One region of the Tateyamaria omphalii genome, then DNA from elsewhere that is predicted to be linked to it. Evidence: riboswitches for the same ligand, from Rfam matches in the RefSeq annotation. Region 1 holds a riboswitch; the other holds the start of a gene.
What was found. A riboswitch is a leader RNA that binds a small molecule or an ion and turns the genes downstream of it on or off. The one in region 1 is predicted to bind thiamine pyrophosphate.

Region 1 (4,351 bases):
GCCTGCGCGCGTGGGCCAAGCTTGGATGCGAGCGTTTTGGCCTGTGTCCGGCTGTTGCGGTAGTTGAGGATGACCTGCGCCCCTTCGCGCGCGAAGGCGGTGGCGATGGCCGCACCGAGGCCGCGGCCTGCGCCGGTGACAAGGACGGTTTGCTGGTCGAGGGGGAGGGTCATGCGCGGTCTTTCCAGAGGGTGTGAAAGTGGTGGACGGGGCCGTGCCCGTGGCCCACGGACAGGGCGTCCGCCGCGGCGATGGCGCCTGCGACGTAGGTTTTGGCAGCCGCGACCGCCTGCGGCAGCGGGGTACCGTGTCCGATCTGAGCGGCGAGCGCTGATGACAGTGTGCAGCCGGTGCCGTGCGTGTTCTTGCCCGGCGTGCGGGGGCCGTCGAACCAGTGCAGGTTGCCGTCTGCACACAGCACGTCCGGGCTGTCCGGGCTCTCCAAGTGCCCGCCCTTGACCAGCGCGGCCTTGGGCCCGAGCGCTGTCAGCGCCTGGGCTTGTGCGGCCATTTCGTCGCGGTTGGTGGCGATGGGTTGGTCCAGCAAGTGGGCCGCTTCGGGCAGGTTCGGCGTGATGAGCGTGGCGCGGGGCACGAGCCTGTCGCGCAGGGTGTCCATGGCGTCAGGGTGCAGGAGCGGGGCGCCGCCCTTGGCGATCATCACCGGGTCCAGCACGACGGGCACCTCTGGATGTGCTGCAAGCGCGTCGGCGACGGCGCTGGCAATCTGGGCACTGGCGATCATGCCGATCTTTATGGCGTCGACGCGGATATCGTCGAAGACGGCCTTGATCTGCGCCGCGACGAAGGTTGGGGGAACGGTTTCGACGCCGCTGACCCCTTGGGTGTTTTGCGCTGTAAGGGCTGTGAGCGCGGCCATGCCGTAGGCGCCATTGGCGGCGAACGCCTTGAGGTCGGCTTGGATACCGGCACCGCCCGAGGGGTCGGAGCCTGCGATGGACAGGACGTTCGGGATCATGTGTGTGCCTCCAGTTCGGTGCGCAGGGTGCGTGCGGCAGCTTCGGGATCTGGTTGACCGCAGATGGCGGAGACCACCGCGATGCCGTTGCAACCCGCGGTCAGGACATTGGCGGCGTGCCCCCGTTTCAGGCCACCGATGGCGACCGTGGGGCAGGGCGACAGGGCGGTTAGTGTTGCCAGCCCGTCGAAGCCGATGGCGGGTTTGTGGTCTGTTTTCGTGTCTGTCGGGAACACGGTGCCGAGGCCGAGGTAGTCCACCAGCGCCGGGTCGGCGGCCCGGACGTGGTTGGCGGTATCGCAGGACAGCCCCACCAGCTTGTCCGGTCCGAGCCGGGCACGGGCGTCGGTGGGTGAGACGTCGCCTTGGCCGATATGCACGCCGTCCACGTCTGCAGCGATGGCCGCATCGAGGTCGTCATTGATGACCAGCGGCACGGGCGTGTCCCTGAGCGCGTGTTTCAGCGCTCGGGCGAGGGCGGTGCGGTCTGCGGTGGTGGCCGTTTTGTCGCGCAATTGGACGAAGCTGACACCGCCGCGGACGGCTGCGGTCACTGTTTCGATCAGGCCGTGGTGGGCGCAGAGCGCGCGGTCAGTGACGAGGTAGAGTGAGAGTGATTTGGGATCTAGGACCATGTCACACGCCCTTCATCCAGATCACCGGGTTGGATCAAGTGCAGGTGATCGAGGAAGTGGAGGGAGAAGCTGCCGGGGCCGGACGCAACCTTGCCCGCCTGTTCCCCGGCTTCTGCGAAATGGGTCAGGGCCGCCACGGTCGCCTCAAGCGGGGGTGTTACGGCGGCGTAGGCCCCGGTGAGCGCGGTCAGGGCGCAGCCCAGGGCGGTGATCTTTGGCATCATGGCATCGCCGCCTGTGATCTCAGCCTGCCGGGTGCCGTCCGTGACGAAGTCCACCGGCCCGGTGATAGCAACGACGCATCCGTGCGTGGTGGCAAGCGTGATTGCGCTGTCCTTGGCGGCTGCGACCTCATCCCCGCTGTCGGCCCCTTTCCCCGCGCCGCCCGCGCCGGACAGGGCCATGATTTCAGAGGCGTTGCCGCGCAGGATCGTGGGCTTGAACCCCAGCAACTGGCGGGCTGCGTCGCCGCGATAGGGCGTCGCAAAATGTGCGACCGGGTCCAGAACCCAGGGCACAGACGCGGTGTTTGCCGAACCCGCGGCCTTGAGCATGGCCGTGAGCCACGGGGGAGAAAGCGTACCGATGTTGATGGTCAGAGCGCCGCAGATGGGCGTGAAATCCGCGACCTCTTCTTCCGCATGGATCATCGCGGGTGAGGCGCCCGCCGCCAGCATTACATTGGCGGCGATGTTCATGGCCACGTAGTTGGTCATGCAGTGCACGAGGGGGGCCTGCGTGCGCAGGGCGTCAAGGGCGGCGTTTGGTGTCATCGCGTCGGTCCACTTCACTTGGCGGACAGGACGCACCGGGGCGCTGGGCACCGGTTCAACCTCCCTCCGCCAGCATTATCTGGTTCAGGTTCGAAGGGTACGTCTCAGCCTTGCGGCGCCCCTGGCTATGAGTTGGAGATAGGGAGGATGCCCGTGTTGTCCAAGTGAAAAATGCGGGCCGTCAGAGACCGTCCCTGGCGATCCGTGTGGCAAGATCGACCAGCAGCTGCGCGCGGGCCTGCGCGACCGAGGCCGGTGCGCCGTCTGCGACCGGGGTCGACAGCTCGAAGAGATGGGCATGGTCGCGGCCCCGCCCATCAAGATCGACCACGTAGTATTGCCCGGAGATGCGCAGCCGGTCGGCCACGACACTCAGGTCTTCCACCCGCACCTCGACCCGACCGGACGCGAAGCCGTCAAAGGGCCAGGGTTCGGACGCCACGCGCCGCCCCGTGATCTCGGCCAGGTGCCGGGTCAGGGCAAGGGTCATGGCGCGCGTCGGTTCATCCGCCCAAAGCGTGTCGGACAGGACCAGGAGATCACCGTCGTTCGCCGTGATCTCGTCCCGCGCGGCGTAGGCGGGCAGCGAGATATCAGCGACTTCGATGCTGGCAAAGCGCGAGGCGATACGCTCTTGGGCGACCAGCTTGGGCGAGGCCACGAACTGATCCGGGCTGCCGCAGGCGACGGCAAGGGAAAGGGCAATAAAGCCGATGACATTTCGCATGAGTTACCGTCCGAGGATCAGGGAGTTGGGATTGCGTTCAATGGTGCGCGCCAGATCGGTCAGCGCCTTGGCGGCCCGTTCGATCTCGTTCAGCGCGCGCAGCGTTTCGCGCGAGAAGGCGGAGCCTTTCTCGTAGCCGCGCAGGGTGCCTTGTGCCTGCGCCAACGTGCTGTTCAGGCGATTGGCAAGGGCGGGCAGTTCGTCGGCGGCCGTTTCGATGGCGGCGGCGGCCTCGCGGGCCGACGTCATGGTGGCGTTGGCGCTGTCGATCAGCCCGCCTGCGCGTAATTCGGCCAGTGCGGCCTCGGCCTCCGCCAGCGCCCCGGCGAGCGCATCGGGCAGATCCGCGTCGCTGGCATCGCCGAAAAGGCGGCTTGCGGTGGCCAGCACGGCTTCAAGCTCGGTCGCCAGCGTGTCCAGCTCGACCTCTTCTGCGCCTGCGGCGATGCGGTCCAACCTCTCGACCACGGACGGCAGGCCCGCGACCGCCTCTTCGACGGCGGTGGCGGCGTCGCTGGCGTCGGTGAGCGCGGCGCTGAGTTGGTCGGCGGTGTCGGCCTCGGTGATGTCGTTCAGAACGACCGAAAGCTCGTCAAAGGCCTGGACGACCGCGCCCGGTGCGGCGCGTATGTCGTCGGAACTGAGCAGGGTTTGCGCCTCGCGGGCGAAGTCCGTGGCTTGCGTGACCAGATCATCGAGCGGCAAGGCGTTCGCACCGTCGATGAAGGTCGCGATCCGGTCCGTCAGTTCCGGCACCTCGTCCAGGGCCGTTTCGGCGCTGGCGGCGGCAAGGCCCACCTGATCGACGGCGGCCAGCAGACGGTCCACCGCCTGCGCGTCGCGCACATCCGCAAGCAGGCCGCGCACATCGGCACTGGCCGCCTGCAGGTCGCTCATCAGCACCCGCAGGTCTTCGGGCAGTGCCTGCACCTCGTCCGAGCCGATCACGCCGCGGGCATCCGACAAGAGCCCGAGGATTTCGCCGGGGGTTTCGCGGATTTCGTCGCTGGCGACAAGGGCCGCGGCATTGTCCAGAAAGCGGATCGCGCTGTCGAGCAATTCCTCGACGGGCAGGGCGTTCACACGCTCCAGCACGCCTTCGGCTGACAGGGCCATGTCGGACACTTCGCTTTCGGTCACCGGGAAGACGGGGAAGGGGTCACCATCCTGATCTATGGTGGCGGGCGGAGCGTCGGGTTCGGTGATCAGTTCGACCTTGAGGCCACCGGCCAGAAGG
Region 2 (4,351 bases), 680 kb from region 1:
TCTTTTGGGAACACGGGTACGAGGGGGCGTCGCTGCCTGACCTGCTGGATGGCATGGGGTTGACGCGGGGCAGTCTCTACAAGGCGTTCACCGATAAAAAGACGCTCTTTCTGCAGGTCTTGCAGCGCTATGAGCGACAGGCGGTTCAGGCGGGTGTTGCGATGCTTGCCGATCCGTCCATTCCAAATGGGGCGGAGCGTATCATGGCGATGTTCCAGGGCTCCTATCAGAACGTCGTCAATGGCGATGCGCGCGGGTGCTTGCTGTGTACCGCTGCGGCGGGGCCAAGCAGTTACGACGATGATGTTGCCAAGGCCGTGTCCGAAGGATTGGGTGCCTTGCGCGATGGGATTTATACGGCGTTGGGCGCGTCACCGAAGCATGCCGTCTTGAACCCAGCGGAGCGTGGTGCCCTCGCCGATATGATCATCGCGCAGTATGTTGGTCTGCGCACCATGGCGCGGGCGCGCATTGATCACGACACACTGCACAACATCGTCCGCTCTGTTGGCGTGATGCTGGCCTAGCCGATCTTACCGCGCTCGCCGCCAGTCTGACCGCGGTCGAGCAGCAGGTGGTCCAGGATGACGCAGGCCATCATCGCCTCGCCCACCGGTACTGCGCGGATACCGACGCAGGGGTCATGGCGGCCCTTTGTGATGATTTCGGCCTCTTCGCCGGATTTGGTGATCGTCTTGCGGGTTTGCAGGATCGACGACGTCGGCTTGACCGCAAAGCGCGCAACGATGTCCTGCCCGGTCGAGATACCGCCGAGGATACCGCCCGCGTGGTTGGAGGAATATTCGGGCCCGTTTCGTCCCATTGTGATCTCATCCGCGTTCAACTCGCCAGTGAGCATGGCGGCAGACATGCCTTCGCCAATCTCGACCCCTTTGACCGCGTTGATCGACATCATTCCCGCCGCAAGATCAGTGTCTAACTTGCCGTAAACCGGGGCGCCGAGACCTGCGGGCACGCCGCGCGCGACCACTTCAATCACGGCGCCGACCGACGAGCCGGATTTGCGCAGACCATCGAGGTAATCGGCCCATGTCGTGGCTGCTTTGGCGTCGGGCACCCAGAACGGGTTCTGGTCGATCTGGTCCCAGTCGAACTTGTCCCGGTCAATCTCGTGCGCACCCATGCGGGTCATGTAGCCCTTGATCTCGATCCCCGGCACCAGCTTGTCCAGTGCCGCGCGTGCCAGACCGCCTGCGGCCACCCTCGCTGCCGTTTCGCGGGCAGAGGACCGGCCCCCGCCGCGGTAGTCGCGGATGCCGTATTTCTGCCAATAGGTGATATCGGCATGACCGGGGCGAAACTTTTCGGCGATATCGCCATAGTCCTTCGACCGCTGGTCGGTGTTTTCGATCATCAGCTGGACGGGGGTGCCTGTGGTCTGCCCTTCGAACACGCCCGACAGGATTTTAACCGCGTCGGGTTCACGCCGCTGCGTCGTGTATTTGTTCTGACCGGGTTTGCGCTTGTCCAGCCAGTGCTGGATCATCGCCTCATCAACCTCGACCCCCGGCGGGCACCCGTCGACCGTGGCCCCAAGCGCAGGTCCATGGCTTTCGCCCCATGTGGTCACGCGGAAAAGATGGCCAAAACTGTTGATCGACATGGGGTTGCTCCTTTGCCGGACCCGTCTAGCGATGCGATGCGGCACGCTCAAGGCGTTTTCCGCTTGCAGGGGCGGGGCGCGGGCCCTAGCTTCCGCCCTACCTCGGGGTGCCTGGAAACAGGCTGAGATGCGCACAGCGAACCCGTTGAACCTGAACCGGTTAACACCGGCGGAGGGAAGGTTTGGCTCATCCCAAGATCCTTATCCCGCCGCCTCTCTGATTGGAGGATGCGATGAAATACGCTTTGACTTTGGCTGCCACGCTTGGCGCCACGACGGCATTGGCCGACACGCCCGTTCTGACTGTTTATGCGGGAGACTATTTTACGTCTGAATGGGGTCCGGGACCCATCATCGAGACGGAGTTTGAAAAGATCTGTGCCTGCGATCTGGAATGGTCCACCGGCGATCTGGTGCCGCGCCTGTTGCTGGAAGGGAAGCGGACCAAAGCCGACGTGGTCATTGGCCTGACTTCCGACGTGACGGCCAAGGCGCGCGCGACAGATCTGTTTGCCCCGCACGGTCAGGACAACAGCGCACTGACGCTGCCGATTGAGTGGACAGATGACACGTTCCTGCCGTTCAACTACGGGCACACGGCGTTCATTTACAATGAGAATACGATGGACGCGCCGCCCGCGAGTTTTGAGGATTTGCTGGCGCTGCCCGACGACGTGAAGATCGTCATTCAGGACCCGCGCACGTCGATTTCCGGTCTGGCTTTGGTGCTTTGGGTGCAGGCGGTTTATGGCGACCGGTCGGCAGAGGTGTGGGAGGCGCTGTCGGACAACATCCTGACCGTGACCAAGGATTGGTCGGCGTCCTACGGCCTTTTCACTGACGGTGAGGCCGACATGGTGCTCAGCTACACGACCTCGCCCGCGTATCACATGTTTGCCGAAGAGGACTTCACCAAGAAGGCGGCGATCTTCCCCGAAGGCCACTATTTCATGGTTGAAACGGTGGGCAAGATTGCGGGCACGGACCAGCCTGCGCTGGCGGATCAGTTCCTGGCCTATGTGATGTCGCGCGACTTCCAGACCATTATTCCCACCGCCAACTGGTCGCTGCCTTCGGCCTTGCCGCAGGCCGATTGGCCCGAGGGGTGGTCGGAATTGCCGCTGCCTGAAAAGGTGCTGTTCTACTCGGAAACCGAGGCGGCAGAGCTGCAAGCGGACGCGGTCGAGACATGGCGCGCCGCGCTCAGCCAGTAAGCCAAAGGGCTGGCATCATCGCGGCGGCGTTCGTCGTCGCGGTGGTGATTGCAGCCTTTGTCGGCATCAGTCAGAGGATTGAAACCACCACTGGCTTGCGCGCTGCCGAATGGCAGGCGGTGCGCTTTACCGTGTGGCAGGCGTTTCTGTCTGCGCTGATTTCCGTGGTGTTGGCGGTACCCGTGGCCCGCGCCTTGGCCCGGCGGCGGTTGCCGGGGCACACGCTGTTGGTGACGCTGTTGGGCGCGCCGTTCATCCTGCCGGTGATCGTGGCTGTTCTGGGGTTGCTCGCGATCTTTGGGCGGAACGGGTGGCTGAACACAGCGCTGGGCGTGGTCGGATTGCCGGAGGTGTCCATCTATGGCGCGCATGGCGTTGTTTTGGCGCATGTTTTCTTCAACATGCCTTTGGCCACACGGTTGATCCTGCAAGGTTGGCAGTCCGTCCCGGCAGAGCAGTTTCGCATTGTGGGTCAGTTGGGACTGCCCCCGCGCATGGTGTTTCGCGTCATTGAATGGCCCATTCTGTGGCAGGTGGTGCCGGGGGCGTTTGCGCTGATCTTTGTCATTTGCCTGACGAGTTTTGCAGTGGCGCTGACTCTGGGTGGCGGTCCACGCGCGACGACGATTGAGTTGGCTATTTACCAAGCGTTTCGGTTCGACTTCGACCTCGGGCGGGCTGCTGTCCTGAGCCTGTTGCAGCTTGCCGTGGCGGGGGCTGCGGCGGTGCTGGCCCTTTGGATTCTGCCGCCCATCGCGTTGCAAACCGGGCGCGACAGGGCGGTGCGCCGGTGGGATGCACCTGCGCCATGGGGGGATGCTTTTTGGATCGTGCTTGCTGCCGGGTTCCTGTTGTTGCCGATGCTGTCCATTGCGCTGTCGGGCGTTGTGGGCCTGTTTTATATGCCTGTTTCGGTGTTGAGTGCGACCTGGACGACCGTCTGGGTTGCTTGCGTGAGCACCGTCGTTTTGCTGGTTCTTGCCCTGCCGATGGCGGCGTGGTTGGCGCAAGCGCAGTGGGGCGGGGCCGAGGCATTGACCCTTTTGGGCCTGGTCGCATCGCCCCTGATGATCGGGACGGGGTGGTTCATTCTGATCTTTCCATATGTCTCGCCCACAGCCTTTGCGTTGCCTGTGACCGCGCTGATCAACGCGATGATGGCGCTGCCATTTGCGGTGCGCATCCTGCTGCCTGCGATGCGGCAAGTGTTCAGTGATTACGGGCGTTTAAGTGTGGGCTTGGGACTGCGTGGGGTGTCGCTGTGGCGCATTGTCATCATCCCGCGCCTGCGTCCGCAGATCGGGTTTGCGGCGGGCTTGACGGCGGCGCTGAGTGTCGGGGACTTAGGCGTTGTGGCGCTGTTCGCGGACCCGGATGTGGCGACGCTTCCGTTGCAGATGTACCGGCTGATGGGCGCGTATCGGACCGAAGCGGCGGCGGGGGCGGCGTTGGTGCTGGTGGCGCTGGCCTTTGGGATGTTCTGGGTCTGCGATGCGTGGGGGCGGCGACATGC

Region 2: linked by a shared signal. The riboswitch ahead of BWR18_RS16115 (thiamine ABC transporter substrate-binding protein) and the one ahead of thiM (hydroxyethylthiazole kinase) in region 1 are both predicted to bind thiamine pyrophosphate.

What each region holds. Positions count from the first base shown of each region.
Region 1 covers NZ_CP019312.1:35,341-39,691, forward strand. The annotation lists gene BWR18_RS00165 (3-oxoacyl-ACP reductase) at 1-173, opposite strand, end outside; gene thiD (bifunctional hydroxymethylpyrimidine kinase/phosphomethylpyrimidine kinase) at 170-979, opposite strand; gene thiE (thiamine phosphate synthase) at 976-1,614, opposite strand; gene thiM (hydroxyethylthiazole kinase) at 1,605-2,387, opposite strand; TPP riboswitch at 2,432-2,520, opposite strand; gene BWR18_RS00185 (PqiC family protein) at 2,569-3,114, opposite strand; gene BWR18_RS00190 (PqiB family protein) at 3,118-4,351, opposite strand, start outside.
Region 2 covers NZ_CP019312.1:3,213,869-3,218,219, reverse strand. The annotation lists gene BWR18_RS16125 (TetR/AcrR family transcriptional regulator) at 1-527, shown strand, start outside; gene aroC (chorismate synthase) at 524-1,624, opposite strand; TPP riboswitch at 1,718-1,819, shown strand; gene BWR18_RS16115 (thiamine ABC transporter substrate-binding protein) at 1,858-2,838, shown strand; gene BWR18_RS16110 (thiamine/thiamine pyrophosphate ABC transporter permease ThiP) at 2,814-4,351, shown strand, end outside; gene BWR18_RS16105 (thiamine ABC transporter ATP-binding protein) at 4,348-4,351, shown strand, end outside.